4 regions of the Arthrobacter sp. AG1021 genome follow, and region 2 is predicted to be linked to each of the others. Evidence: predicted binding sites of a transcription regulator. Region 2 holds the regulator's gene; each other region holds the start of a gene.
The links. Region 2 encodes LexA, which represses DNA repair genes until DNA is damaged. Its sites were predicted from a motif close to TCGAACANNTGTTCGA; they were not measured.
Positions count from the first base shown of each region.

Region 1: umuD (translesion error-prone DNA polymerase V autoproteolytic subunit) is a predicted target of LexA. The motif match lies at 2,155-2,170, and genes of this name have one in related genera.
Region 3: DFO58_RS04460 (DUF6504 family protein) is a predicted target of LexA. The motif match lies at 4,370-4,385, and genes of this name have one in related genera.
Region 4: DFO58_RS11720 (shikimate dehydrogenase) is a predicted target of LexA. The motif match lies at 3,130-3,145, and genes of this name have one in related genera.

Region 1 is NZ_RBLB01000010.1:140,476-147,819, reverse strand. Features, by position in the region: gene DFO58_RS14250 (FAD-dependent oxidoreductase) at 1-1,064, shown strand, start outside; gene DFO58_RS14245 (NAD-dependent epimerase/dehydratase family protein) at 1,161-2,015, opposite strand; gene umuD (translesion error-prone DNA polymerase V autoproteolytic subunit) at 2,182-2,628, shown strand; gene DFO58_RS14235 (Y-family DNA polymerase) at 2,618-3,910, shown strand; gene DFO58_RS14230 (glycoside hydrolase family 3 N-terminal domain-containing protein) at 3,967-5,256, shown strand; gene DFO58_RS14225 (S8 family serine peptidase) at 5,374-7,344, opposite strand, start outside.
Region 2 is NZ_RBLB01000007.1:34,030-41,373, forward strand. Features, by position in the region: gene hisH (imidazole glycerol phosphate synthase subunit HisH) at 1-424, opposite strand, end outside; gene hisB (imidazoleglycerol-phosphate dehydratase HisB) at 425-1,045, opposite strand; gene DFO58_RS05645 (histidinol-phosphate transaminase) at 1,067-2,173, opposite strand; gene DFO58_RS05650 (LysM peptidoglycan-binding domain-containing protein) at 2,264-2,617, opposite strand; gene lexA (transcriptional repressor LexA) at 2,874-3,593, shown strand; gene DFO58_RS05660 (ATP-dependent DNA helicase) at 3,706-5,703, opposite strand; gene hflX (GTPase HflX) at 5,696-7,264, opposite strand.
Region 3 is NZ_RBLB01000006.1:897,016-904,359, reverse strand. Features, by position in the region: gene DFO58_RS04470 (HAD family hydrolase) at 1-499, shown strand, start outside; gene dnaE (DNA polymerase III subunit alpha) at 530-3,988, opposite strand; gene DFO58_RS04460 (DUF6504 family protein) at 4,022-4,330, opposite strand; gene DFO58_RS04455 (nuclear transport factor 2 family protein) at 4,552-5,055, opposite strand; gene DFO58_RS04450 (SDR family NAD(P)-dependent oxidoreductase) at 5,105-5,965, opposite strand; gene DFO58_RS04445 (MFS transporter) at 6,161-7,344, opposite strand, start outside.
Region 4 is NZ_RBLB01000009.1:112,853-120,196, reverse strand. Features, by position in the region: gene mmsB (3-hydroxyisobutyrate dehydrogenase) at 1-907, shown strand, start outside; gene DFO58_RS11730 (3-hydroxybutyrate dehydrogenase) at 894-1,652, shown strand; gene DFO58_RS11725 (MFS transporter) at 1,737-3,071, opposite strand; gene DFO58_RS11720 (shikimate dehydrogenase) at 3,229-4,101, shown strand; gene DFO58_RS11715 (sugar phosphate isomerase/epimerase and 4-hydroxyphenylpyruvate domain-containing protein) at 4,101-5,951, shown strand; gene DFO58_RS11710 (IclR family transcriptional regulator C-terminal domain-containing protein) at 5,970-6,740, shown strand; gene DFO58_RS11705 (hotdog fold thioesterase) at 6,782-7,225, shown strand; gene DFO58_RS11700 (intradiol ring-cleavage dioxygenase) at 7,297-7,344, opposite strand, start outside.

The DNA of each region.
Region 1 (7,344 bases), on a different contig from region 2:
AGATGATGCTGGATCCAGCTTCGCCGCTCTACATTCCGCTGAAGGCCGATGGGAAGCTGCTGCGCTTCCTGCTCGGCTTCGCCTGGCACTCGACCCCGAAGAAGTGGGAAGAAGCCATGCGCATCTTCTCCGAGGTGGGCCACACCGGCCTGGACGCATTCGACGAAATCGCCGAAGACACCTCCGCGGGACCGGGCGCCCGCGAGCTGACCAAGCCTGCAGACCCGTTCCTGACCGGCTTCGTTTCCATGAAGGACCGCGACGCGCTGCTGCATGAGTTCGAGATGATCCACAAGACCGGTGGCCATGTCGACTTCGACCTGCTTTCCGGGGACCAGCTGCGCAGCATCGAGCCGACCCTGTCGGACAACGTTGCCGCCGGCATCGCCATCAAGGGCCAGCGCTACCTGAACCCGCCGAAGTTCATGGAATCGCTCGCCGAGTCTGTGGTCGCCCGTGGCGGCGACATCATCGGCGCCTTCAACGTCACCGACGTGCGCGACAACGGCGGATCGGTCACCGTGATCGGTTCCGAGGGCCGCGCCATCACCGCCGACCACGTGGTGCTGGCAACCGGCGCATGGATGACCGACCTGGCGGCCAAGTTCGGCGTCAAGGTGGTTGTCCAGGCAGGCCGTGGCTACTCGTTCACCGTGGAACCGGAGAGCATGCCGACCCACCCGATCTACTTCCCGTCCCAGCGCGTGGCCTGCACCCCCCTCGGCGACCGCTTCCGCGTGGCCGGCACCATGGAGTTCCGCGACGTCAACCACAAGCTGGAACCGAAGCGCATCGAGGCCATCGTGGCCGCGGCCACCCCGGTCTACAAGGGAATCAACTGGGAGAACCGCAAGGAAGAATGGGTCGGCGGACGCCCGTGCACCGCTGACGGCCTGCCGCTGGTTGGCCAGACCTCCTCCTCGCGCGTCTCGGTCGGCGGCGGGCACGGCATGTGGGGCGTCGCCCTCGGCCCGCTGACCGGCAAGATCCTTGCCGCCCAGATCACCGGCCAGGCCGCACCGGCCATTTCCCGCCATTTCAACCCGCTGCGCAAGGGTTTCTAGCCCGTTTCGGTCCACACCCGGAACGTGAAAAGGCGAACCGGCCTGCACGCACCCATTCAGGTCGTGCAAGCCGGTTCGTTTACGTTTAACCGCTGCTCAGGGGTGGCGCGATGATTCCCCGGCCAGCACCGAGCGGTAGCCTTCGCGGTACCCGGGGAATGCCAGCGTGAAGCCGGTGGACAGCAGCTTGGAGTTATCGATCCTGCGGTCCGCGGCGCGCCGGGCGGCGGGTTCGGTGGCCGCAGGGGGAATCGGCAGGTCCAGCTCGCCGGCCAGGAAGGTGAAGATGTCCTCCAGCTGCGCCGGTTCGTTGTCGGTCACCAGATACAGCTGCTCGGCGAGGTCGCCCAGTTCCGCCACATGGACGATGGCCCGGGCCAGGTCGTCGCGGTGGATGCGGTTGGTCCAGTGGGATCCGAAAGGCAGCCGTGCGGTGCCGTTGCGCACCTGGGTGATCAGGTGGTTGCGTCCCGGGCCGTAGATGCCCGATGCGCGCAGCACCGTCACCGGCAGTCCCGAATCGAGCAGTGCCTGCTCGGTGCGGGCCAGCACCACCGAGGTTTCGCGGTTGGGTTCCGAAGGGGTTGACTCGTCCACCCAGTCTCCGTGGTCTCCGCCGGAGACCGCCGAGGAGGAAACATAGATGATGCGCTCAAGCTGCGGCGCCTGCTCCTTGAGTGCGCCGACCAGCTTGCCGGCCACCTGCAGGTAGGCCCGCTCGTAGCCCGGCACGTCGCGGCTGGCAGGCACCGGGGTGAGCACCGCGATCCGGGTTTCCGGGTCGATCCGCGGCCAGGGCTCGTCGCCCTGCAAATCGACGTCCTGGCCGTGCAGCGGCGCGGGCAGCTTGGAGCTGTTCCGGCGCCATCCGGTCACCTCGTGGCCGAGGGCGGCGAAGCGCAGCCCGGCTTCGGTGGCCACGTCGCCGCAGCTGATCAGCAGAATTTTCACGGTACTCCTTGGCTGGAACGGTGCGGGCTGCGGATGCCGCGCTCTCCCAGCGTAGGTGCAGCCGTGTGCCCTGGCCATTTCGGGCTTCACAAATAGTCGTCGGCACGGTGTCGATCAAACAGGGTACAATTCCAATTGTTCGAAAGTTTATGCGAATAAATTCTCCGTGGGATGGATCGAAGCAGGTGAGAAAGCGGTGGCAGATGCGCAGCCGTACGTGCCGGAAGGCGCCAGCCAGGGGCCCGTGCAAGCGGTCTCCGCGATGGGCTTTCCTTCCCCCGCCCGCGACTATTTCGACGGCGGATTCGACCTGAACCGCCTGCTGGTCAAGGACCGGGTATCCACCTTCATCATGCGCGTGGGCGGAGGATCCATGCAGTCCGCCGGAATCTACGACGGCGACGAGATCATCGTGGACCGCTCGATGCAGGTGCGCCACAACTCCGTGGTGGTCCTGACGCTCAACGGCCAGCTGCTGGTGCGCCGCTGGCAGATCGACGGACAGCGGGTCGGGCTGCTGTGCGACGAGTCCACGCTGCCGGTGGTGCTCGCCGAGGGGGACGACGTGAGCGTCTTCGGAGTGGTCACGAGGTGCCTGCACCATGTCCGGTGACCACGTCGCGCTCGTCGACGTCAACAACTTCTACGTCTCCTGCGAGCGTGTTTTCGACCGCTCGCTGATGAACCGGCCGGTTGTGGTGCTCTCCAATAACGACGGCTGCGTGGTGGCCCGCTCCCAGGAGGCCAAGGACCTGGGCATCGGGACCGGCGAGCCGTTCTTCAAGGTGCAGCGCTACATGCAAACCCACAACCTCGCCGTGCGCTCAAGCAACTACGAACTCTACGGCGACATCTCGGCGCGGGTCATGGAACTGCTCGGCCGCTTCGGCACCTGGCATGAGGTGTACTCCATCGACGAATCATTCGTCGGACTGGAGGGCGGCCTGGAACAGGTGCGTACCACGGCCGCGCAGATCCGTTCGTCCATCGACCGCCTGATCGGGGTCCCGGTGTGTGTCGGGGTGTCCTCGACCAAGACGCTGGCCAAGTTCGCCAACCACGTCGCCAAGCACAATGCGAACCTCGGCGGGGTGTGCGTGCAGGACCTCATGGACCCGGACGTGCTCGCACGGATCAAGTCGCTGGTGCCAGCCACGGATGTCTGGGGCGTCGGGCGCAAGACCGGCGCCAAGCTGGCCGGCATGGGCATCGAATCCATTGCGGACCTCGAAGCAGCCGATCCGATGCTGATCCGGCGAAAATTCTCGGTGGTCCTGCAACGCACGGTGTTCGAGCTCAACGGGCAACGATGCATCGGCCCGGTCGAGGAGCGCAGCGACAAGGGGCAGGTCATGTTCACCCGATCCTTCTCCTCCCCGGTGCGCACGCGCGAAGCCATGGAAGAAGTCATGTCCATCTACGCGCAGAAGGCCGCCGCGCGCCTGGCCAAGGAAGGCCGCTATGCGTCGCTGCTGACGGTGATGGCCGGGACCAGCCGCTTCGCCCAGGGGGAGGCCTCCTTCCCCAGCACCCAGGTGCGGTTGCCCAAGCCCACCCGCGACCCGATCCTGCTGACGCGTCTGGCCGTGGCCGCCATGAACGGGCTGATGCACACCGGCGTGGACTATGTGCGCGGCGGAGTCATCCTCTCCGGGCTGAGCGACTCCCCGGGTGAAGCGCAGCTGGACCTCTTCGGCCAGGGCGGGAATGATCCGGAGCACGAACCGGTGAACGTCTCGGGCGTGGTGCAGGACATCTCGGCGCGATTCGGGGCCAAGGCCATTGGCCTTGGACGCGCGGGGATCGCGCAGGCTCCGGCATGGTCGATGAAGCGCGAGCACATCTCCCAGCGCTACACCACCGAGTGGGACGAGCTGCCCCTGGTGAAGGCCTGAGATTCCCGGCCCGCCAAGCCAAGTTTCCTCGCAGGATCGAATGGAAGAATGTTCCCATGACACCTTGTACGCGCCGGCTTGTTTCGCTGGGTATGCTTTCCGTCCTGGTGCTGGGCGGCTGCAGCGCCGCCCAGCCCGGCAACCAGAACCCCACCCCCAGCGCGTCCGCAACGTCTGCACCGGGGGTGGGCAGCTCAGCGTCCGCAAGCCCGCAGCCGTCCTCCACTCCGACCGAAGGCCCGGAGCAGAGCTCAGCGCCATCCAGCCAGGGCACCGAGTCTTCGACGCCCGCTGGCGGATCCGGCGTGCGGGAGCAGGCCGAGGCGCTGGTTGATGAGATGACTCTGGATGACCAGGCGGCCAGCCTGGTGATGGCCGGTGTTCCAGCCACCGGCGCCGGCGCAGCGCAGATCGCCGCGCTGGAGGAGCAGGGTATCTCGAATGTCTTCCTGCGCGGACGCTCGCAGCTCTCGGTCTCCCAAACTGCGGCGCAGGTCCGGAAAATCACCGGCGCCCTGGACCGGAATGTCCCGGGCAAGCTGCCGGTATGGGTGGCCACCGACCAGGAAGGCGGCTTCGTCCGGGTCCTGCAGGGCCCCGGGTTCACCGAACTGCCCACTGCGTTGACACAGGGTGCCTGGTCCCAGGCCACGCTGAAATCAAGGATGTCCGCCGTTGGCGGCGAACTGGCCGAGGCAGGCATCAACGTGAACCTGGCGCCAGTGGCCGATGTGGTTCCTTCCAGCATCGGCACGGCCAACGACCCGATCGGCTACTTCGGCCGCGAGTATGCGAACAACGCCGCGGATGCCGCCGCGGACGTGCTGACGATCAACCAGGCGCTGGCGGCCGAAGGTGTCCAGCCGGTGGTCAAGCACTTCCCGGGGCTGGGGCGAGTCACCGCGAATACCGACACCTCAAGCTCCGTCACTGACACATCGGTTGGCGCCGGGTCCCAGGATCTTGAGCCCTTCAAGGAAGCGATTGCGCAGGACCTGTCCTGGGTGATGGTTTCCAACGCCCGCTACACGCAGATCGATGGGAAGAACGACGCGCCATTTTCGTCCAAGGTGATCACCGGGTTGCTGCGCGACAAGCTGGGATACGACGGACTGGTCATCTCCGATGACCTGTGCGAGGCGGAACAGGTGTCGAGCGTTTCGGTGGGGCAGCGTGCGGTGAAATTCGTTGCGGCCGGCGGCACCGTGCCGCTGTGCGTGAATACTTCGGACGCCGTCACGATGGCCGCGGCGCTGGCTCGTGAAGCCAAATCGGACAAGCAGTTCGCTGCCCAGGTCCGCGAGGCGGCGGTGATGGTGCTGGAGGAGAAGCTGGAAGGAAGATAGCCAGACTGCACCTCGGGGGAATCGTTTTTAACAGGCGGCGGCCCGGACGACTTCTTACTCGCGAAGAAGCCGTCCGGGCCGGTCTATTGCTGGGACGCTGGCTGGGAGCCTGCGGTCCTAGCGGATTTTGAGCACCTGGGCACGTTCGCCCGACTCATTGTGCAGGTGCAGCAGCAGCGCCTTGGCATCCTTGGCGTTGCGGGCAACCGAGACTGGCAGGCGGGTGTCGTCCAGGTCGGTGAACAAGGTTCCGGTTGCGCCGAAGTCGACCTTCGGAGCGGTCACATTGAACTTGACCCATCCGGTCTCGTCAATCGGAACCATCGAACCCTCCTCGTTGGTGTTGTACCAGGAGTAGCTCGCCACGCGGTAGGAGATGTCCGACGACTTCTCGGTCAGGCCCAGAGCAGCCAGCGACACCGGGAGGATTGCCGTGTTGGTGTCGAAGCTGTTGGTGTCCACATCGCCCAGTACGCCGTTGACCGGCTGCAGGTCGACCTGCTGGAGGGTCTTCAAATCGAAGGTTGCCACCAGATCGAGATCGATCTCGTCGATCGCGGTGGTGAAGCTGACAAAGTCGGCCTCGCCATCGTTGTTGGTGTCGATCTCGACATCAAGCTCGGTTCCGCCGGCCAGGTGAGCCCAGTTGGCGTAGGTCGAAATACCGATATTCAGCAGACCGTCGGCAACACCGGTGCGCGGAGCTGTGGTCGAGGCACCGACGTGCTGCAGGTCCATCGACCGTGCGCCTGGAATGGCGTCCAGCGAGGACGGGCCGCGCTTGCTGCTAGCGCCCAGTTCAAAGGCTCCCATCAGGGAGAAGACTTGGCTTGGGCCCTGGCCCGCGATGACGTCATCACCCTTGAGCGAAAGTTCCAGAGCCGAATCGTGCTTGCCGTTCTTGACCTTCTTGACCTTGGCCGACATGTCGGCGACTAGCTTCGGAGCAGCCTGGACAGGCACGCGCAGGGTTGGCGCGGACTTGCTGGTCAGCTCTACGCGTCCGGTGGCGTCTGCCAGCCACGCGCGGTCGAGGCCCGACTGCTGGGCGTCCATGGTTGGATCCATGGTCTTGGCCCAACGCTTCGGATCAACCTGCAAGGTGACCTTGACCTTGGTGCTCTTGCCCGGGGCGACAGTCACCGAACGGCGGTCGAGGCTGTAGGTGGCACCCGGAATCTCGGTGGCAGGTACATACTTCACCGCGTAGGTCTGGGTCTTCTTGCTGGTGTTCTTCACCGTGATGTCGCGGCTGGCCTTGTACTTCTTCTTGCCCTCAAGCTCGACAACCCCGAAGACAACGCTGGTCAGATCCGAGTCCTTGGACGCGTAGGCGTAGGCCGGAGTGGAGATGGCCTTGTCTGCCATGACGCGGCCGGCGCCCACGCGGTTCGGACCGTAGACGTCGCCGTCGGCATCCTTGATGTCGGTGGCGGCGGTGTTCATCACGATGCTCTTGGCCTGGGCCGGCGTCAGATCCGTGTCCTCAAGCACCAGTGCTGCAATGCCGGCAACCAGCGGGGTGGCCATGGACGTACCGGACATGACGGCGACGCCGTTGCCGGTGCCCACGCCGACCGAACCGATCTGGGTACCCATGGCGGCGACATCCGGCTTCACGATGCCGTTGGACCCATGCACGCCTCGCGACGAGGACGAGTTCAAGGTATCGAGCACACCGGAAGGGCTGGAAGCTGCGCCGGCGAAGTCGGGGGAGAGGGTGACCTTCAGCGTTCCGGCCTCGGCGGCAGGGCGCAGCTTGGTGGAATTATCCAAGGTCAGCTGGGCGCCGGGGATGGTCGTGTTGCCGGCGATGCCGGCGTCGAAGACGTTGGCTTCGGAATCCAGCAGGACACCGGTGGCGCCTGCAGCCTCCGCGTTATTGAATCGAGCTGCGGAACCGCAGGGGAATTCGCCGTTTTCACTCCACTGCAGCCAGACCCACTTGCCCTTCAGCGAACCGGGCTCGAACGGGCTGCAACCGAAGGCGTTGGACGAGGGGGCCATAACAACTTCGCCGGTCAGCTCGGCAGGATCTGCGTTGGTGTAATTGAAGTTCGCAGAGTACTGGCCAGCCACGTCACCGGC
Region 2 (7,344 bases):
GCTCGTTTTCGATACCTGCAAAGAGCTTGGTGTTTTCCGGCGGACGAACGGTGTTCCAGCCCATATGCGGGATGACATCAGCCTGCAGCCGCTCTACGGTGCCTGGCCACTCGCCAATACCCGCCGTCTTGACGCCGTGTTCCACGCCTTCGTCGAAGAAGACCTGATGTCCAACGCAGATTCCGAGCACGGGCTTGCCGCCGGCGATACGGCGACCGATCCAGCGCAGTGCACCGAGCTTGGTCAGCTGGTCCATGACCGATGCGTAGGCGCCGACGCCGGGAACGACCAGACCGTCAGCCGCTTGGACCTTGTCCGCGTCTGCGGTCAGCTCTACCTCGGCTCCGGCGGCTTCAAGCGCACGCACTGCCGAGCGAACGTTGCCCGAACCGTAGTCCAGGACAACAACTTTCTTTTTTGCCACTTAAAGGGCACCCTTCGTGGATGGAATCTTGTCGCCCATGCGTTCGTCGTGCTCGACGGCTTCGCGCAAGGCACGGGCGAAGGACTTGAACTGCGCTTCGACGATGTGGTGCGGGTCGCGGCCCGAGAGCACCTCGATGTGGGCACAAATCTGCGCGTGGAACGTGATCGCTTCGAAAACGTGACGGGTCATCGAACCGGTGAAGTGTCCACCGATCAGATGGTATTCCTGGCCGGCCGGCTCGCCGCCGTGCACCAGGTAGGGGCGCCCGGAGACATCTACAACGGAGCGGGCTAGTGCTTCGTCCAGCGGTGCGTAGGAAGTGCCGAAGCGGCGGATACCCGCCTTGTTGCCCAGGGCAACACGCAGCACCTCGCCGATGGTGATCGCGGTGTCTTCCACTGTGTGGTGTACGTCGATATGGGTGTCGCCGGTTGCACGCACGGTGAGGTCGATCAGCGAGTGCTTGGACAGGGCAGTGAGCATATGGTCGAAGAACGGCACGGTGGTGCTGATCTCCGAGACGCCTGAGCCATCGAGATCCAGTTCAACGAATACCGAGGATTCGCTGGTGACTCGTTCCATACGGGCGCGACGTGCGCCAATCAATTCGGCAGACATGTCTTCCTTCGCTTGTCTTTTCTACTTCTGTGCGCTGAGCAGTTCGGTCAGCCGCTCCAAGAAGGCGGTGGTTTCGGCCTCAGTTCCCGCGGTGACTCGCAGGGTGCCGGCGATTCCGTTGTCACGGATGATGATTCCGGCGTCGAGAAGCCCCTGCCAAATGGCGTGGGGGTCGTCCAGGCCGCCGAAAAAGACGAAGTTCGAGTCTGAAACCGAAGGCTTCAAACCCAGCTCGGTCAAGGTGCTCACGATGCGGTCGCGCTGGGTCTTGATTTCTTCGACCTGTGCAAGCAGAAGGTCAACGTTCTTCAGCGCGGCAATGGCGGTCGCCTGGGTCACTGCAGAGAGGTGGTAGGGCAGGCGGACAAGCCGAATCGCATCGGTGACTTCCGGTGCCGCAGCCAAGTAGCCCACTCGGGCGCCAGCCAAGCCGAAGGCCTTGGACATCGTGCGGCTGACAATCAAGCGCTGGCGACCTCCGAGGAGGCTCAGTGCCGACTTGGTATTGGCCAGTGAAAATTCAGCGTAGGCCTCGTCGACGATGACCATAGCGTTGGTCTCGGAGGCTGCCTCGTAGACAGCCTCGATGACATCCAGTCCCAATGCCGTGCCGGTTGGGTTGTTCGGAGAGCAGAGGAAAACGATATTCGGTGTGTGCTCGCGTACCTGCGCGGCAGCAGAGTCGGCCGAGAGAGTGAAATCATCGGCGCGTTGGCCGGCGATGTATTCGGTATCGGTTCCGCTGGCCAGCAGCGGGTACATGGAATAAGTGGGGCCGAAACTCATGACGCTTCGACCGGGGCCACCGAAGGCTTGCAGGATCTGCTGCAGGATCTCATTGGAACCGTTCGCGGCCCAAATGTTCTCGCGATCCAGATCGTGGCCCAGGTACTTGGCTAGGAGTTCACGCAATTCCACGAATTCACGATCCGGGTAGCGATTCAGCGTGGCCGCTGCCTTGGAGACTTCTTGAGCGATTGCATCAATCACGGTCTGCGGAAGCGGATGGGTGTTCTCATTGACATTCAGCTGAATTGGTACGTCAATTTGTGGCGCACCGTAAGGGGACAGCCCGCGGAGATTCTCACGCAAGGGCAGCTGACTCAATAGTTCACTGCGGACATTCACGTCATTAAGTCTAATGGCGCAGTCGTCGGTTCAAGAATTGGCGACAAACCTTGGTAACAATACCTGTCGCCATTTTGAGGGTTTGACCGGCTAGTTGGCCAACACCGGGATCTCCAAGGTGTCGCCAACGCGGATCTCGCTGGAGTCCAGTGCGTTGATCTCCGTGATATGCTCCATGGCCGCATTCACGTCGTAGCCTACGGCGTATTCACGGGCGAGATCCCACAACGAGTCGCCCGGGATGACGGTCACGGCCACGGTTTCAACACCTTGCGGCGAGTTGGACGCCGCCTGGGCACTTGAAGTGAACATGGTGATCAGGAATGCGGCGGCGATGGTCAGAATGAACACCGGGACCCCAACCAGCACGGCCCAGCCGCGACGATTGATGCGGATCTTCATGTGTTCTTTGGTGCGTTTCGAGTCAAGTGCGGCGGTTGCCATGACTATTCTCCTCAACAGTGGCATGATGCGAACCTGTCTTCGAATACTGTTTTCGAAGATGTGTTCGATTCTCGTATATCTTTTCTAACAGAACTTCGCGGAAATTGTCCAGACACTTTCGAACAAATCTTTGAAAGACTCCCTCACATCGACTAAGATTTCGAAGTAGAAGAGGAACGAATACATAACATCACTGGCTTCCGACAGTTAGGCATCCGCGCAGCTCACGACCGGTGATTAGGGAAGGCTAAAGGTCATGTCAGCTTCAGAGCGCACTCCCCGATCGAATGCACGTTCGCTGACGATCCGCCAGAAGAAAATTCTCGAGACCATCCAGCGCTCGATCGGAAAGAACGGCTATCCGCCGTCGATGCGCGAGATCGGCGACACCGTGGGGCTCAAGAGCCTGTCGAGTGTCACGCACCAGTTGAGCCAGCTTGAAAAGCTCGGCTACCTTCGTCGTGATCCACGCCGACCTCGTGCCATGGAGATCCTGCTGCCGCTGCAGCTCAGCGAGGATGCCGCAGCGGCCGAGGCGCCCAAGCCAGCGGAAGAGGCCGGCAAGGAAGATGCGAAGATCATTGAGCTGAGCACCTCCGCGGACACCACTATGGTGCCGCTGGTTGGCCGTATCGCCGCTGGTGGACCGATCCTTGCAGATCAGACGGTAGAGGACGTGTTCGCGCTTCCGCGCCAGCTGGTGGGCCACGGAGAGCTGTTCATGCTTCGAGTCTCAGGAGACTCGATGGTTGATGCTGCGATCTGCGACGGCGACTGGGTTGTTGTGCGTCGCCAGCAAACTGCGAACAACGGCGACATCGTGGCTGCATTGCTCGATGAAGAAGCTACCGTGAAGACGTTCCGGCAGCGCGACGGTCATACCTGGTTGTTGCCGCAGAATTCTCGGTACGAGCCGATCCTCGGTGATGCAGCGACCGTCATGGGACGCGTTGTATCGGTCATGCGTTCGCTCTAATCCAACAAATCGAAGAGCGCTGGGGTGCAGTTCAATATGACTGCGTCCCAGCGCTCTTTGCTTCGACACGGGCTCAGCCGTGCCGGCTTCCGCGGAATGAACCAATACCGATCTAGCGGTTCGGGTCCATCCGCTTGAGGACACCGGTGATGGTCTTCTTGTCCACGGTGGGCCACATCGGCGGCAACGAGGCCTTGAGGAAACTGCCGTAGCGTGCGGTAGCCATGCGTGAGTCGAGGATTGCCACGACGCCCTTGTCCGACACGGAACGAATCAACCGGCCAGCGCCCTGGGCCAGACGGATCGCGGCGTGGGTGGCCGAAACCTGCATGAAACCGTTGCCGCCGTGCTTCTGCACGTCTTCGGTGCGGGCCTTGGAGATCGGATCGTCCGGACGCGGGAACGGGATCTTGTCGATAATAACCAAACGGCAGGAGTCGCCAGGCACGTCTACGCCCTGCCAGAGAGTCATGGTGCCGAAGAGACAAGTGTCCCGTTCCTCGGCAAACTGCGCTACCAGAGACTTCATGCTCGCATCACCCTGGCAGAGGATCTCGACGTCGAGGCGCTCGCGCAAGATCGCCGCCGCTTCTTCGGCAGAACGCTTCGAGGTGAACAGCGCCAACGCGCCGCCGCCCGAAGCCTTGATCAGATCCTCGATTTCGTCCAGGGTCTCGGCGGCAAGCTGCCTGCCGGGTTTGGGCAGGTGCTTGGCGACATACAAGATGCCCTGCTTCGGATAATCGAATGGGCTGCCGACGTCGATGCCTGTCCATGACGGTGCACCGGCACCCATGAGCCCCAGTGAACCGGCCACCGAGTCGAATTGCGCGCCGATGGCCAAGGTGGCGCTGGTCAAGATGACGGTACGACCGTCAAAGAGTCCTTCGCGCAGTTTTCCGGCCACGGACAGCGGTGCCACGTTAAGTGTCGCCGGCTGGTTGTCATCCGCCTCGACATAGCCGCGGCCTTCGACAAATTCTCGCGGACGGGTCGTGTAGAGCACCTCCCGGCGGTCTTCGGCTTCGAGCATGCGGATGGCGTCGTCCATGACGGCCTGCATTTGCGACCTGGCGGTCTGGCGACCACCATCGGCCGGCGCGTTGGCTTCAGGCTTCGTCAATGCGAGAATGAGCCGGGCCTGTTCCACGATGTCGTTCAGGGCGATTCCCATGTCCTCGCGCAGGCCGGTCTGCAACAACCCGGTCGGTACGCCGGTCAAGGCCTTTTCAAGTCTGTTGGTGGCTTTGACCAATTCGTCAACGTTGACGGCGCAATGGCGCTTGGCCCCGCCCGCTGCGGTGAGCACCATACGAGCCGACAGTGCCCCTGAGACCGAGCTGGTGACGCGGTCCTGGAGCTCGTGGGCCTCATCGATGATGGCGACGTCGAAGTCCGGGAGCACCGACAGCCCTTCGAAGGCGGAGACCGCCAGCAGGGCGTGGTTGGTAATCACCACGTCGGATTCGGCGGCCCGGGCGCGGGCCATCTCCGAGAAGCATTCATCGGCCATAGGGCATTTCTGGGAGCCAAGGCACTCCATGGCGGACACCGAAACCTGTTTCCATGCCTTGTCGCTGACTCCGGGGACCAGTTCGTCCCGGTCCCCTGTGTCGGTGCGCTCGGCCCATTCGCGAAGCTTCATGACTTCGCTGGCCAGCGGGGAAAATGTCTGTCCCCTGGGCGCGGCGGGCTCATCCATGGAGAACAACGTGCCTTCGTCGTCTTCCGGGTATCCGCCGCCGAGCTTGTACTGGCAGAGGTAGTTGGAGCGGCCCTTGAGCAGGGCCACGTCCATGGGTCGCGAAAGCTTGCCTTTGAGAGACTCCAGGAGCCGAGGTACGTCACGTCCGACGATCTGCGACTGCAACGCCAAGGTTGCAGTCGATACGATTACCGGTTTGGCGCTGGTCTGGGCGTGTGCCAGTGCCGGGATCAGGTAGCCCATGGACTTGCCCGTACCGGTTCCTGCTTGCACCAGCAGATGCTCTTCGTCTTCCAGCGCCGATACAACTTGCTTGACCATTTCCTGCTGGCCGGCGCGCATGGCGCCGCCCATGGAAGTTACTGCGGCTTCCAGCAGGTCAAGGGCCTGCTCTTGCTTATCCATGAAGGTTGAAAGTCTCCAACTCTGCTGCCAACGATTCTCGTACCTTGACGATCAATCTGGTTCCGTTCTCCAGATGCTCGCTTTCAAGGATTTCAGACTCACTCTGATGAAGTTTCGCGATCAGATCCCCGCGGTTATATGGGATCAGCACTTCCATCTGCACTCCCGGGCGCGGAATCGAGGAGCTGACCTTCGCCAGAAGCTCCTCGATTCCCTCACCGGTGTGTGCCGAGACAACCACGGTATTGGATTCGCGGTTTCGGACCCTTTCAATAACAAATGGGTCAGCCACATCAGCCTTGTTCAGCACGATGATCTCGGGAATGTTCAGCGCATCGACTTCGCCCAGCACCGTACGCACTGCCTGGATCTGGCCTTCCGGATCCGGATGCGAGGCATCAACAACGTGAAGAATCAGGTCGGAATCCGCAATTTCCTCCAGCGTCGAGCGGAAAGCCTCCACCAGCTGCGTCGGCAGGTTGGACACGAAACCCACCGTATCCGCCAGCGTGTAGGTCAGCCCGTCCTCGGTGGCCGCCTGCCGCACGGTGGGATCCAGGGTGGCGAACAGCGCGTTCTCCACCAAGACCCCGGCATTGGTCAGTCGGTTCAGCAGGGAGGACTTCCCGGCATTGGTATAGCCGGCAATAGCCACCGCGGGAACTTCGTTGCGCCGGCGGTTTGCGCGCTTGGCTTCTCGGGCCGGCTTCATCGCCTTGATCTCACGGCGCAATTTTGCCATGCGGTCGCGAATGCGGCGGCGATCCATTTCAATCTTGGTTTCACCCGGGCCACGCGAACCAATGCCGCCACCCGCGGCGCCCACCCGGCCGCCGGCCTGGCGGGACATGGATTCGCCCCAGCCACGCAGACGCGGAAGCAGGTATTCCAGCTGGGCCAGTTCGACCTGAGCCTTGCCTTCACGGGACTTCGCATGCTGCGCGAAGATGTCCAGGATCAAACTGGTGCGGTCGATGACCTTGACCTTGACAACGTCTTCCAGCGCACGGCGCTGCGACGGGGCCAGTTCGGCATCGACAATCACGGTATCGGCGCCAGTGGAGGCTACGATCTCGCGCAACTCCATGGCCTTGCCCGAGCCCAGATACGTCGACGGGTCTGGCTTGCTGCGGCGCTGCACAACACCGTCGAGTACTTCCGAGCCTGCGGTTTCCGCCAGCGCGGCCAATTCGCGCAGCGAATTCTCCGCTTCGGTGACGCTTCCATCGGTCCAGACTCCGGCCAGCACCACACGCTCAAGGCGCAGCTGACGGTACTCCACCTCGGTGACGTCTTCGAGCTCCGTAGAGAGGCCTGCAACGCGTCGCAGGGCGCGACGCTCGGCCAGGTCGTCCTGCTCACCGTCATAGGTGGAATAGCCGGAGGAAAAACGGTTCAGGGCGGTCGCCTGACCAGAGAAAATGGATTCATCATCGGATGCGAAATGCTGCACCTGAGGTCCCTGGGCCTCGTCTGCCGCAAGGATGCGGTCGATGGCGGCCTGAATCTGGGCGTCGTCCATCGACGATGAATCGTGTTCGTGTGACTCGGAGTTAGTCATGGTCTCCTTTGAAGTACTTCGCTTTCCAGAATAGTGCGGGGCACCCCCACTTCGCGACGTGGCGCGGTCGGTTTCAAGGT
Region 3 (7,344 bases), on a different contig from region 2:
CGGGCGTGAGTGTTCGATGCTTCAGATCGCCCGGCGCTATTGGGAGCTGCTGGGTTCTCCTCCCGTAGCCGAGAATGAGCTTGTCCGTCTGGTGCGGGAGTATCTTGCCGTATGGAGCGCTCAGGTTGCCCCCGCCGCTGATGTCCGGACGTGCTTGCAGGATCTCTGCGCAGATCATGTGCTGAGCGTGGTGAGCAATACCCATGATGCGGCGTTGGTGCCACGGTTGCTGCGCGAGCTGCAGTTGGACGCGTACTTCGACCGGGTCTTCACCTCCATAGAGCTGGGATGGCGCAAACCGCACCGGCAGATCTTCGAGTTGGTGTTGGACGCGCACGGGATTCCCGCGCAGGATGCGGTGTTCGTGGGAGATAACTGGGATTCGGACATCCAGGGTCCGCAAGCGGTCGGGATGCGCGCGTTCTATGTCGGCGCCCCGGGACTTGGCCGGGAACCGGTTGCGCTCGCGCTGTTGCCCGGCATGGTACGCGGAGCCTGACGCGCTGATCCCCCGTATTCGAGGCTCCCCCTACATGTTTTGCGCTCCGCGCTGGTCCAGGCCTTCGGCGTTCATGCGGCGGGCGAGTTCTCCGACGGTTTCGGTGGGGCTCTGTCCGAGCTTGGGCCGGCAGCTGGGGCGCGGGCGGGCTGCGGAGTCCAGGTATCCGGCGGCGGGCAGGGTTTCGGGCTGGTGCAGGTCCCAGGCGTTCAGCGCCTGCAGCGAGATGCCGCGGGGTCCGGTGCGCCGGGTGATGCCGTGGATGAGCAGCATGCGGGTGGAGAACAGCAGCGGTCCGGTGCGTTGCTGGGTGTCGTCGAAGAAGGTGGCGTCGATGCAGCCGGTGCCGTCGTCCACGGAGATGAACACGACGCGTTTGCCTCCGCGCATGGGCGGGGTCTGGGTGGCCACGCGGACCCCGGCGACCAGCACCTCGGTGCCGTTGCGCAGGTGCAGCAGCTCGATGGCCTGGGTGATCGGCAGGTGGGCCAGGCATTGCCGGTAGGAGGTGATGAGGTGTCCGCTGGCGTCCAGGTGCATGAGGTCCAGTTCGGTGCGGATGATCTCGGCCGGTTCCAGCTGCGCCCCGGTGTTGGTGATGTGTTCGATCTGCCCGAGGTCGAGGGTGAGCTGCCCGGGGCCGGGCCGGTATTTGGCCGGCAGGCTGGTGCGGGCCATGGATTGGGTGTGGGCGATGGTGTCCGCCCGGCTGGTGCCGGTGAGTAGGGAGTCGAAGACACCCAGGGCCGCGAGGTTCTGGTAGGTGCGCCGGGACAGGCCGGCGCGGTCGCGCACGTCGGCCAGGTGCTCGTAGGGCTGCCCGGCGACCAGGCGTTCGACCTCGCGTTCGCTCATCTGGTGGATGTCGCGGAAGGCCAGGCGGACACCATAGCGTCCGGGGCGCAGGGTTCCGGGCGCGCGGGGCACGGCGGGGGCCGCGGCAGGAGCGTATTCGAAGATTCGTTCGACTCGGTAGTGCCCGGTGGAGCGGTTGATGTCCAGCGGCAGGATGGGGATGCCCATGCGCCGGGCCTCGGAGACCAGCAGCCGCTTGGGGTACATGCCCGGGTCGTGCTCCCAGATGCCGGCGAGGAAGGCTTCGGGGTGGTGGGCCTTGAGCCAGGCCGAGTGGTAGGTGGGTACGGCGAAGGCGGCCCCGTGGGCCTTGCAGAAGCCGAAGGAGCCGAAGCCCGCCAGCACCGTCCAGACCTTGTCGATGGTTTCCGGGGTGTAGCCCTTGGCGGCGGCGCTGGCGCGGAAGTATTTTTCGACCGCCGGTTCCTGGGCGGGGTTGCCCAGGTGGCGGCGGTAGACATCCGCCATGCCCAGACCGCAGCCGGTCATGGTGTCCAGGATGCGCAGCACCTGTTCGTGGAAGACCACTACCCCGTGGGTTTCGGCCAGCGCGGGCTTGAGTTCCTGGTGCAGGTACTGTTCGGGGGCGAAGCCGTGGCGGTGCTCCAGGTAGGGCTTGACCATGTTGGACTGCATGGGGCCGGGGCGGAACAGCGAGATATCAATGATCAGGTCGTTGAATTCGGCGGGGGCGAGCTTGCCGATCAGCTCGCGCTGGCCCGGGGATTCGATCTGGAAGCAGCCCAGGGTGTGGGTGGAGCGGATCAGTTCGAAGGTGGGGGCGTCATCCAGCGGGACCCGGGCCAGGTCGATATGCCCGGCCGGGTCGATATAGCTGGTGGTGGCGTGTCCCCCGGCGCGGGCGACCGCGGCCGCATCGGGGTGCAGGCGCGCGATCTCCTGAAGGGTGTAGGCGATGGCCGACTGCATGCGCACCCCGAGCACGTCGAGCTTGATCAGCCCCATGAGGTCCATGTCGTGCTTGTCGAACTGGCTCATCGGCAGGGCGATGCCCGAGGGCTGGACCGGGGTGCGGTCCAGCAGCGAGGCGTCGGAGAGGATGACGCCGCACGGGTGCATGGAGATGTGCCGCGGCAGCCGGTCCAGGCGTTCGGTGGCGTCGATCAGGATGTCCAGCTGGGAGTCCTCGGTGAGGCGTTCGGCCAGTTCGCCCAGCTCCGGCTTCTCGGCGAGCGCTTCGCGGAAGGAGGAGGCGGAAAAGCGCCACAGCTGCTTGGCGATGCCGTCCACCTGTCCGTCCTCCAGGCCCAGGGCGGCTCCGGCATCGCGGACCGCTCCGCGGGCCCGGTAGGCGTTCTGCATGCTCATCAGGCTCACGCGTTCTTCGCCGAAGCTGGCGAAGATCTTGCGGTAGATCTCGTGGCGGCGGGCTGATTCCACGTCGATGTCGATGTCCGGCAGGGTGGTGCGGGTGTCGGAGAGGAAGCGTTCGAAGACCAGGTCGTGGGCCAGCGGGTTGACCTGGCTGATGCCCAGCAGGTAGTTGACCAGCGAGGAGGCGCCGGAGCCGCGGGCCGCCACGCGCACCCCCAGCCCGGTGATGAGCTTGACGGTTTCGGCGACGGTGAGGAAGTAGCCGGCGAAGTCCAGCCGGTTGATGACCCCGAGCTCCAGGGACAGCCGCTGCTCGACGGTGTGCTTCGTCTCGTTGGGCAGCAGCCGGGGCACGGCGGCGTAGACGCGTTCGGTCAGCTCCTGCATGGCCGGGCGGTGCAGGCCCAGCACCGAGGCTTCGGGGATGACAGGTTTTTTCCAGCCCAGGTCGCCGGCGGGGTTCAGGGCGGCGAAGCTGGCGACTGCCTCGGTTTCCCGCAGCAGCTTGCGCATCCAGCCGCGTTCGGTGGCGCGGGCGATTTCGGAGGCCAGCTGGCGCATCTCCTGCGGGGACTTGAGCCAGCCCTGCCCGTTGGGCTGGCAGGAGTCCATTTCACTCAGGCTGTTCAGGGTGCGGGCGGAGTCCAGCAGGTCGGCGGTGACCGCGCCGTCGGGGTCGGCGTAGCGCACGGCGTTGCTCAGCACCGCCTTTAGGCCCAGTTCCTCGGCGTAGCGCAGCATCCTGCCGGCTTCCCCGAGGTTGTAGCGGGATCCGGGGGTGGACAGATGGGTGGTGATTTCCACGCGCAGCATGGGGCCTGCCAGCTTTTTCCAGTCGGCCAGCAGTGCGCGGGCCTTGGCGTACTGCCCGCGGGCCAGCGCCCGGGCCACGTCGGATTCCCCGCCGACCAGCAGCATGAGGTTTCCGGAGGCCACCCGGTGGGCGAGCTGGCGCCGGGTCAACCCGGGAATGCCGCGGGGCGCCTGGTGGGCTTGGCTGATGCTGCGGCATAGGGCCGCGTAGCCTGCTCCGTTGCTGTGCCCGCGGGCCAGCAGGATGACCCGGCCAGCTGCATGGCCCGGGGTGTCGAGCAGTGCCAGGTTCACGCCCAGCAAGGGTTGTAGCCCGTGTTCCATGCAGGCGGCTACGTGCTTGACCGCCCCGTAGAGCCCGTCGCGGTCGGTGAGGGCCAGCGCTTCGGCGCCCATGGCGTGCGCGGCGGCCGCCAGCTGGGGCGGGGTGGAGACCCCGTAGTGGGCGCTGTAGGAGGAAGCGACATTCAGGTGCGTGAAGCTCATGCCATCGCCTCGAACATGTATTCGAGTGGCGCCTCAGGCGCTGCGGGCATGCTGCTCGTGCAGGCGGACCAGGCGCCAGCGGGTGCTCTGCGCATCGAAGCTGACATCGATGCTGAACGGCTCCGAACGGCCCGAGGAGTCGGCCAGTTGCAGTCGCCACATCTCATAATCGGCCACTCCCGCCCCTAGTCCACGCGGGATTCTCATGTTCTCCTCCCACCACTTGCGGCGTTCGAACCAACGTTCGGGTTCAGCCACCAGGCGGTAGTCTTTCCCTCGCCAGGTAACGCGCAGCGGTATTCCGTTCGCTGCGCGGGTGACCTCAATCGGCTCGGTGAACATGCCCACGTGTGCGCTCCTTACTCAACAAATTCATTCTATTCGAACATGTGTTCGATCGGTAGCTACACTAGTCAGCCCGGCCGACAGTTTGGCGCGGGCCCGGTTTCGTGAACAATTTTTTTGATCAGTTCACCGCTTGTGGCGATGCTGCGGAAGGCACGGCAAAGGCCCGGAGCCCGAGCGGATGATCCGCTCGGCCTCCGGGCCTTCGACGGGCGCCGCTAGGGTGCCGGAACCTCCAGGAACTCGCCCTCGGTGATCTGCGCGCTCTCATCAAGCGCGCGGGTCATCGACCAGGTGTCGGTGAAGCGGCAGGCGGACATCTTCCACTGGCCGTCCACCAGCACGTATTCGTCGTCGTATTCGCCGGTCTTCAGGTACTCGGTGCGTTCGGCCAGGTTGATCTGGCGGAAGCGCAGCGTCCAGCGTCCCCGGGCGGTGGTGGGGCTAATCAGCGTGATGTCCGGGTGCATGCCGTGGTGCATGTCGAAGATCACGTGCTTCCCGTCGACCTTCGCCAGCGCCACCTGGGTAAAGATCTCGGCCATCGGCTCCACGTCGTCGAAGGCGCCCATGGGGCCGTAGTCGATGATCGCGCCGCGTTTGATGAAGCAGTCGCGGAATCCCTGCGGGTCTTTCCCGTCACAGGCGCGCCAGTAGCGGTGCTTGAGCGCCTTGATCTCTTCGATCGCTTCCAGCGCGGCAAGGCGTTGTTCCAAATCCATGGATTGTTCTCCTGAAAAAGTCGTGTCGAGCGGATAGTCCGTTGGCGAATTAGCCGATGACTGCGTCGGAAAACACCGGCGGGTTTCCAAGCATGGGGCGGTGGGAGACCGGCTGCGCACCGTTCACGTCCTGCACCCCCAGTTCCGCGGCCACTTCCGCGGCGATCAGCACCTGGCCGCTGCGCTGCATCAATTGCGGGTCGCGGTGCAGTGCGTCGATGACCCGGCCGGGGAATTCCGGGGATTCGGCGGTGGCTTCCAGGTCCCCGTACTGCTCGGGGCTCTTCGCCAGCTCGGCCAGGGTGCGCTCGGTCTTCAGCATCCCCATCCACAGGGAGATGACGGCAACGCCGTGCGGCTTGAAGTCCACGGCCATGTCGCTGGCCATCTTGTCCACGGCCGCTTTGCCGGCCCCGTAGGCCGGTCCGTGCATGTAGCAGGTTCCGCCGAAGGAGGAGGTGTTCACCACCAGCCCGCCGCCGGCGATCAGCAGCGGCGCGGCGTAGTAGCTGGCGACGTAGCTGGAGCGCAGTCCGACGTTGAACACCTCAAGCAGGTCCAAGGACTTCTCCCAGAACGCTCCGGAAAGCGTCAGCTCCGCCGGGACCGCGTAGGCGTTGTTGACCAGGATGTCGATGGCCCCGTCTTCGGCGGCGATGCGTTCGAAGAGCGCCTTCACCTGGGTGTCGTCGGTGTGGTCGAGCACCACCGGCACGCCGATCCCGCCGCGGGCGGTGATTTCCCCGGCGGTGGCGAAAACGGTTCCCGGCAGCGGAGCCTCGCCTTCGGTGGTGGTGCGCCCGGTGACGTAGACCTTGGTCCCGGCTTCGCCCAGCGCCAGCGCGATCCCCTTGCCCGCCCCGCGGCTGGCTCCAGTGACAACTGCGACGCGTCGGGTTTTCTGGGTCATCGATTTCCTCCCGTGATTCTGGCGCGCTCGAGGTCCCGGGCGCGCGTGGCTCGATTACATCCCGCCCGCGCGCCGCCGAAATCCGCCCGTCCCGCTGAACGGGACGGGCCGCCGCGCCGCCCCGGCGGCACGAAGGCCCGGAACCAGCCGGTCGACGACCAGCGGATTCCGGGCCCTTGGCAGGAGACCGAGGTTCTACTCCACCCGGTTGCCCAGCTCGTGCAGCGGGGTCTTGAAGGTTTCGCGGGCCCAGATGGCTCCGATGGCCGCCACGATGGAGGATCCGGCAACGATCCAGGCCGCCGGGCCGTAGTTGGCAGGGATCCCGCCGACCAGCACGGTGGCGATCATCGGGGTGAACCCGGCGCACAGGATGCCCACCTGCAGGCCGATGGCGACACCCGAGTAGCGGACCTTGACGTGGAACAGCTCGGAGAACCAGGCCGGGTAGATCGCGTTGGACACCGCGTAGCTGCCGGCGGTGATCGCGATGCTCAGCAGGAAGACCAGCGCGATGTTGGAGGTGGAGATCGCCCAGAAGTACACCCAGATCAGCACGCCGGAAGACAGGATGCCCGTGATGAAGATCGGGCGGCGGCCGAAGCGGTCCGAGAGGTAGGCGCTCAGCGGCTGAGTGAAGATCGCCAGCACGTTGCCCACGATGCTGACCACCAGCATGGTGGCCGCGGGGATGCCCACGCTGACCGCGTAGGCCAGGCCGAAGGCCTGCATCAGGGTGTTGGTGACGCATTGGAAGGACATCAGCGAGACCTGGAAGAACTGCGCCGGGTGGGTCTTGAGCATCAGCAGGAACGGCAGCTTCTCCTTGGCGTCGCCGGTCTGCGCCTTGACCTCGTCCTCGAAGACTTCAGGCTCCTCGAGCGAGCGGCGCACCAGCATGGCCACGATCATGACGACCACCGAGAGCAGGAAGGGAACACGCCAGCCCCACGACATCCTGGCGGTTTCCTCCATCGCGGCGACCGGGATGAATGCCAGCGAGGCCAGCACGATGCCCGCCGAGATCCCGCTCATGGCGAAGGACGGGAAGAACCCGCGCCGCCCCACCGGGGATTCCTCCATGGTCAGGGTCGAGGACCCCGCCGTCTCTGCGCCGGCGGACAGGCCCTGGAGCAGCCGCAGGGACACCAGCAGGGCCGGAGCCAGGTAGCCGGCCTGCGCGAAGTTCGGCAGCAGGCCGATCGCGAAGGTCGACCCTCCCATCAGCATCAGGGTCAGCACCAGCGTGTTCTTACGCCCCAGTCGGTCGCCCAGGTGGCCGAACACGATGGCCCCGAATGGGCGGGCCACGTAGGCGACGCCGAAGGTGGCGAACGAGGCCATGAGGGTAATCGTGGGATCCCCCGCCGGGAAGAAGA
Region 4 (7,344 bases), on a different contig from region 2:
ACTGGGGAACATGGGCGGACCCATGTCGGCGAACCTGGTCGCCGCCGGGCACGAGGTGCGCGGCGTCGACCTGAACGAGCAGGCCCGCGCCGCGGCGGCGGGAGCCGGTGTGCTCCTCGTCGATTCCGTGGCCAAGGCACTGGAGGGGGCGGATGCGGTGATCACCATGCTGCCCAAGGGCCAGCACGTCCGCGCGGTTTACGAGGGCCCCGAAGGCATCTGGGCCCATGCCACCGACTCGATGATGCTGCTTGACTGTTCCACCGTGGACATCGAGACCTCCCGCTACATCCACGAGCAATCCGCGGCCCGCGGCCTGAAGTTCGTCGACGCCCCGGTTTCCGGAGGCATCTCGGGAGCGGCGGCCGGATCTCTGGCCATCATGCTGGGCGGGGCGCCGGAACTCATGGAACGGGCCAGCGAACTGGTGGCGCCGATGTCAGCGCGAGCCATCGTCGCCGGCGGCCCGTCCATGGGCATCGCGGCGAAGATCTGCAACAACATGATGCTGTTCATCGACCTCATGGCCAGCGCCGAGGGATCGCAGCTGGCCGAGAAGCTGGGGCTCGATCCGCAAGTGTTCTGGGAGATCGTGTCGGTATCCTCAGGCCGTTCGTGGGCGCAGCAGACCTGGTACCCGGTTCCCGGCATCGTCGAGACCGCCGCGGCGAACAACAACTTTGACGCGACCTTCCGCGTGGACCTGGCGCGCAAGGACGTAGGGCTGGCGCTGGATGCGGGAACCACGTCAGGCATCTCGCTTCCCGCCGCGGAACTGGTCAGCAAGCACTTCGACGAGCTGATCTCCGAAGGACTGGAAGACAAGGACTGCTCGCTGATCGTTAAGAACCTGGTGCCCGGCGGGCAGGTGCGCGGCTACGGAGCGGCAGAGCATGCAAGCCGGTGACACCCGGCGCACCGTGCGCCGGGCGGTAGTCACCGGCGGCGCGGGAGGCATCGGGCTGGCCTGCGCCCGCGAGCTCTCTGCCCAGGGAGTCCGCGTCGTGGTGGCGGACCTGGACGAGCAGGCGGCGCGGAATGCGGCGGCCGAGGTCGGAGGGGAAGCCTGGGTGGTGGACCTGTCCGACACCTCGGGGCTGGAGGAGCTGTCCCTCGATGCCGACATCCTGGTCAACAATGCCGGGGTGCAGCGGGTGGGACCGATCCATGAATACCAACCCGATCATTGGCGCCTGATCCACCGATTGATGCTCGAAGCGCCGTTCCTGCTGATCCGCGCGGCGCTGCCGGGGATGTATGAGCGGGGGTTCGGGCGCATCATCAACATCTCCTCCGCCCATGGCCTGCGCGCCAGCGCGTTCAAGAGCGCCTACGTGTCGGCCAAGCACGGACTGGAGGGCCTGTCGAAGGCGACCGCGCTGGAAGGAGCGGAGCGCGGGGTGACGAGCAACTGCATCAATCCCGGATATGTGCGCACCCCGCTGGTCGAAGCGCAGATCGCCGACCAGGCGAGGGCCCACGGCATCGACGAATCCGAAGTGATGGAAAAGATCATGCTGACCGAGATGGCGGTCAAGCGGCTCATCGAGCCGGAGGAAGTCGCTTCGCTGGCCGGTTGGCTTGCGGGGGACAGTGCTGCGATGGCCACCGGAGCCAGCTACGCCATCGACGGAGGCTGGACGGCGCAATAGCCATTGAACCCGCCGCGGCAAACAGCGGGCAGGTGCCGGGAATGGACTTCCCGGCGCCTGCCCGCTGTCGTTTCTCGGCCGTATTTATGCCTTTGCTACGTGGTGCCCCAGCTGGCTGGTCGGCACGCGGTAGGTTTCGCGGGCGGTCAGCGCGGAGATCGAGGCGATCAGGGCGATGGCCGCGGTGAACAGGCTGATCTGCACCCAGCCGCCGGGCTGCAGTCCGCCCAGGGCGGCGACGATGGACGGGGCGAAGCCAGCCATCAGGAAGCCCAGCTGGGTGCCGATGGCCAGGCCGGAGAAGCGCACCTGGGAGGAGAACATCTCCGCGTAGAAGCTCGGCCACACGGCGTTGGCCGCCGCGTAGGCGCAGGAGAAGACCAGCAGCGAGAGCCCGAACTGCAGCAGCGTGTTGCTGGTTTCCATGGATCGCAGGTAGAAGGGCATGACCGCGGCGGAAGCCAGCGCGCCGTAGATGAAGACCGGTTTGCGGCCGATCTTGTCGGCCAGCATGCCGAAGAGCGGCTGGGTGAGCAGCGCTCCGATATTGCCTGCCACGACCAGCCACAGGGTGATGGACTCGTCCATGTTGCCAATGGTCTTGCCGTAGGAGATGGCCAGGGTTCCATACACGGTGGACACCGCGGCGATGAACGCGCACAGCACCACGCGCAGCACGTCCTTCCAATGGAAGCGCAGCAGCACCGCCAGCGGCAGCTTGGCGATCTCGTTGTTCTTCTTGGCCTTCTCGAATTCAGGGGTCTCATGCAGCGAGCGGCGGATGAAGAAGGTGACCACAACAACCACGGCGGACAGCCAAAACGGGATGCGCCAGCCGATGCCGAACTTGATCTCGTCCGGCAGTGCCACTACCGGAATGAAGATCAAGGCCGCCAGGATCTGGCCGCCCTGGGTGCCGGTCAGGGTCCAGGAGGTGAAGAAGCTGCGCCGGTGATCCGGGGCGTGCTCCAGGGACATGGAGGAGGCTCCGGCCTGCTCGCCGGCGGCGGACAGGCCCTGCATCAGGCGGGCGACCACCAGCAGGATCGGGGCCAGCCAGCCGACCTGGTCGAAGGTGGGCAGGCAGCCGATGGCGAAGGTCGAGGCTCCCATGAGCACCAGGGTGAACATCAAGACCTTCTGGCGCCCGATCCGGTCGCCGAAGTGGCCCAGGATGATCGCGCCGATGGGGCGGGCGATGTAGGCGAAGCCGAAGGTCGCCAAGGACATGACCGCGGCGTTGGTGTCGGCGTCGGGGAAGAAGATGTGCGGGAAGATCAGGGCTGCGGCGGAGCCGAAGATGAAGAAGTCGTAGTATTCGACGGCGCTGCCCATGAAGCTGGCCAGCGCGGCCTTGACCGGCGTGCGCTGCCCGGCTCCGTCGTCTTCAGATGCCGACGGCTTCGGTGTCGTGGTCATCGGGTTACTCCCTAGATGGTGGCGATGTTCTGGCCTCATTCCTTCAAATGTTCGCTATGCGACCACTTGTTCGGAATGTGTTCATTGGTTTAGAGTAGATGCAAATCACATACGAAGCAATACCTGTTGCATCGATGACTGAATGCGAGGACCTGCGATGAGTACAACTACCGAATCCTATTTGGTGGGCTTGATCGGCGACGGGGTGATGCCGTCGCTGACTCCCGGGATGCACGAGCGGGAGGCTGATGCGCAGGGCCTGCGCTACCTGTACCGTCCCATCGACCTCACCGTGCTGGAGCGCCCGGGCAGCGATGTGGGTGCTCTATTAAAGGCCGGTGAGCAGCTCGGATTCAATGCCTTCAACATCACCCATCCGTGCAAGCAGCTGGTCCTGGAGCACCTTGATGAGATCTCCCAGAACGCGCGGGACATCGGCGCGGTGAATACGGTGGTCATCCGCGACGGGAAGTTCCACGGCTACAACACCGACGCCTCAGGATTCGGCCGCGGCTTCGCCGAAGGGCTGCCCGGAGCCAACCAGCAACAGGTCCTGCAGCTGGGAGCCGGCGGCGCCGGATCCGCCGTGGCCTACGCGCTGCTGGCGTCCGGAACCGAGCAGCTGTTCCTGGTGGACCCGGACGCGCAGCGCGCTGGGCAGCGGGCCGCGGAATTGAACCGGCTTTTCCCTGAAGCCACGGTCACCGCGGCGTCCCCTGACCAGGTTCCCGAGCTGCTGCCTGCGGCGGACGGGCTGCTGAACGCCACCCCGATCGGCATGCACCACCACCCGGGCCTGCCGCTGGATTTGGCCGGGCTCGAATCCCGCCACTGGGTAGCCGACTGCATCTACCGCCCGGTCGACACCGAACTGATCCTCGCAGCCCGCGACCGCGGCTGCCGGGTGCTTGACGGCGGGCACATGGCGGTGGGCCAGGCCGTGGACGCCTTCGAGATCTTCACCGGCATCAAGCCCGATGCCGCGCGCATGCGCGCACACCTGCTGGAGATGCTGGAGGCGGGCCTGTAATGCGCACCTCCATTGCCACCGTGTGCCTCTCGGGCACGCTGGAAGAGAAGATGCTCGCCTGCGCCAAGGCCGGATTCGACGGCATCGAGATCTTCGAGCAGGACCTTCTGGTCAGCCCGATGTCCCCGGAGGAGGTCCGGGCGCTGGCCGCGCGACTGGGGCTCACCTTGGACCTGTTCCAGCCCTTCCGCGACTTCGAAGGCGTCGAGCCGCAGCTGCTGCAGGCGAATCTGCACCGGGCGGAGGCGAAGTTCAAGCTCATGGCGCGCCTGGGCATGGACGTGATGCTACTGTGCTCAAATGTCGGCACCGCCACGATCAACGACGACGAGCTGTTCGTCTCCCAGATCCGCCAGCTCGCGGACCTGGCCGCCGGATACGGGATCCGCATCGCCTACGAGGCGCTGGCCTGGGGCACATACGTGAACACCTACCAGCACTCCTGGGAGATCGCCCGCCGGGTGGACCGCGAGAACGTGGGCATCTGCCTGGACAGCTTCCACATCCTCTCGCGCGGGGACGACCCCGAGGCGATCGCGCAGATCCCGGGGGAGAAGATCTTCTTCGTGCAGCTGGCCGACGCCCCGGTGCTGTCCATGGACATCCTGTCCTGGTCGCGGCACTACCGGGTGTTCCCGGGGCAGGGCGGATTCAAGCTGGAGGAGTTCCTCGGCGCCATCGCCCGCTCGGGCTATGCCGGCATCATTTCGCTGGAAATCTTCAACGACGTCTTCCGCCAGTCGAATGTCGAGCGCACCGCGGTGGACGGGCTGCGCTCGCTGAACCTGTTGCAGTCCCAAACCGCCGCGCTGCTCGATGCGCAGGGCATCGGCTCCGCTCTTGCACTGCAGGCGCTGCCCGGCGGGCAGAAGGCCAACGGTTTCGACTTCACCGAAATCCGCACCGAGGACCCCGAACCGGTGGCCCGGCTGCTGGCCCAGCTGGGCTTCGAATTCCGCGGCCAGCACCGGCGCAAGCCGGTGCAGCTGTTCAGCGCCGGCGGGGCGCGGATCATCATCAACTCGCAGCGCAGCCGCGGGGTCACCGCCGCGGTGTCAGGCTTCGGGGTGCAGGTCCCGGACCCCGCCGCGGCCGGCGAGCGCGCCGTGCAGCTGCTGGCCCGCCCGGTCCCGCGCCAGCACCTGCGCAACGAGGCGGACCTGCCCGGCTTCAACGCCCCGGACAACACCGAGGTCTTCTTCGGAGCCACCGGGGACGCCGGGGGCTGGGAAGCCGAATTCGGGGTCCACGAGTCCGGAGCCGCGGCGGGGCACCCCGCGCTGATCCAGTGCATCGACCACCTGAACCTCGCCCAGCCTTGGCAGTCATTCGACGAATCCGTGCTGTTCTACACCAGCGTGCTGAACCTCCAGGCGCTGCCCGGCACCGAGGTTCCCAGCCCCATGGGGCTGGTCCGCTCGCAGGTGCTCGCCACCGGGGACAATGCGGTCAGGTTGGCGCTGAACATCGTTCCGCACGGGCTGGAAGAGGCCATCGACAGGAACCACGAGTACCCCGAGCACATCGCGGTGCGCACTGGGGACATCATCACCCTGGCCCGCAACGCGGTGGCCGACGGCATGGAATTCCTGCACATCCCGGCCAACTACTACGAGGACCTCGCCGCGCGCTTCGACCTGGAGCCGCAGCTGCTCCAGACTTTGCAGGAGCTGAACCTGCTGTACGACCGGGACGAGCACGGGGAGTTCCTGCATTTCTACACCGAGACCATTGGAAACATGTTCTTTGAAGTAGTTGAGCGCCGCGATGGTTACGATGGGTACGGGGCGCCCAATGCCCCGATCCGGCTGGCCGCGCAATTCGAGCGCAACCGCTGGAGCAGACACTAGCCACGGGGAGAATCGACTGTGACGCAGCGGCCGGACTACTTTGTTAAATCCACGGAGAAGACCCTGGCCGTCCTGCTCGCCTTCAACGGCGGAAACCCGGAGATGACCGTCAGCCAGGTCGCCGCCGCCACCGAACAGACCCGCGCCTCCGCCCGCCGCTTCCTGCTGACCCTCACCGACCTGGGCTACCTGGAAGCCAACGGGGCGAACTTCCGCCTGACCCCGCGCGTGCTGGACCTGGGAGCCTCCTACCTTTCCGGGCTGACGCTGCCCAAGGCCGCCACCTTGCACCTGGAAAGCCTGGCCCGCGAGCTGGAGGAAAGTGCCGCACTGTGCGTCTTGGAAGGCCAGGACATCCTGTACATCGAGCGGGTGTCCTCGCCGCGGCTGTATTCGATGAACGTGTCCATCGGCAACCGGCTTCCTGCCTGGGTCACCTCCATGGGCCGTGTGCTGATCGCCGAGCTGGGCGACGCAGAGCAGAAGGAGTTCCTGACGCAGATCGACCTGCAGCGCTACACCGAGCACACCGTGGCGAACCTGGAGCAGCTGCGCGCGGAGCTGGCCCGGGTGAAGGAGCAGGGCTGGTCGCTGGTGAACCAGGAACTGGACGAGGGCCTGCGCGGGCTGGCCGTGCCGGTGTACCGGGGAGACCAGCTGCTGGGCGCGCTGAACATTTCGGTGCAGCGCGGGCGCGCGGACCTGCAGAGCATCACCGAGCAGCTGGTGCCGCGCCTGCGCCGGGCCGCGCAGGACATCGCCGACGACTTCGGGGGACGGCTGGCCTGACAAGCCGCCCGGTTGCGCCGCGACGGCGTAGGCTGTCCTGCATGAGCACAGGTAAGGCGGCCGTGGCGCCGCACGAGCACCCGGCATTCGCCAACGACAAGTCCGCCCAGTGGCTGGGCGCCGAGGTGCTGCGCGCTGACTACGGCGACGTGGTGATCAAGATGCGGCTGCGCGATGACATGCTCAACGGCTACGGCATCGCGCAGGGTGGCATGATCGTCGCCTTCGCGGATACCGCCTTCGCCCTGGTCTGCAACGACCCCCACAGCGATGCAAGCACCATCACCGTGGCCTCCGGGGTGGACGTGAACTTCATGAATCCGGGATTCTCCGGGGATACCATCACCGCCACCGCCAAGCTGGTGGGCCATGCCGGGCGCATCGGGCTGTTCGACATCGAGGTCACCCGCGACAACCAGGACGGCAACACCACTCACCTGATCCATATGCGCGGGCGTTCGCGCACCATCCCCAACCGCAGCTAGGTCCGGGCGATCGCCTGCCCAACCCGGAGTCCGACAGGGCCCTGCGCCCGAGCCATTGCGGCCCTTGGCCGCTACGAGCCGGCCGGCGCTGAAGCAGTCGGGGCGGTGCCAGGTTGCTG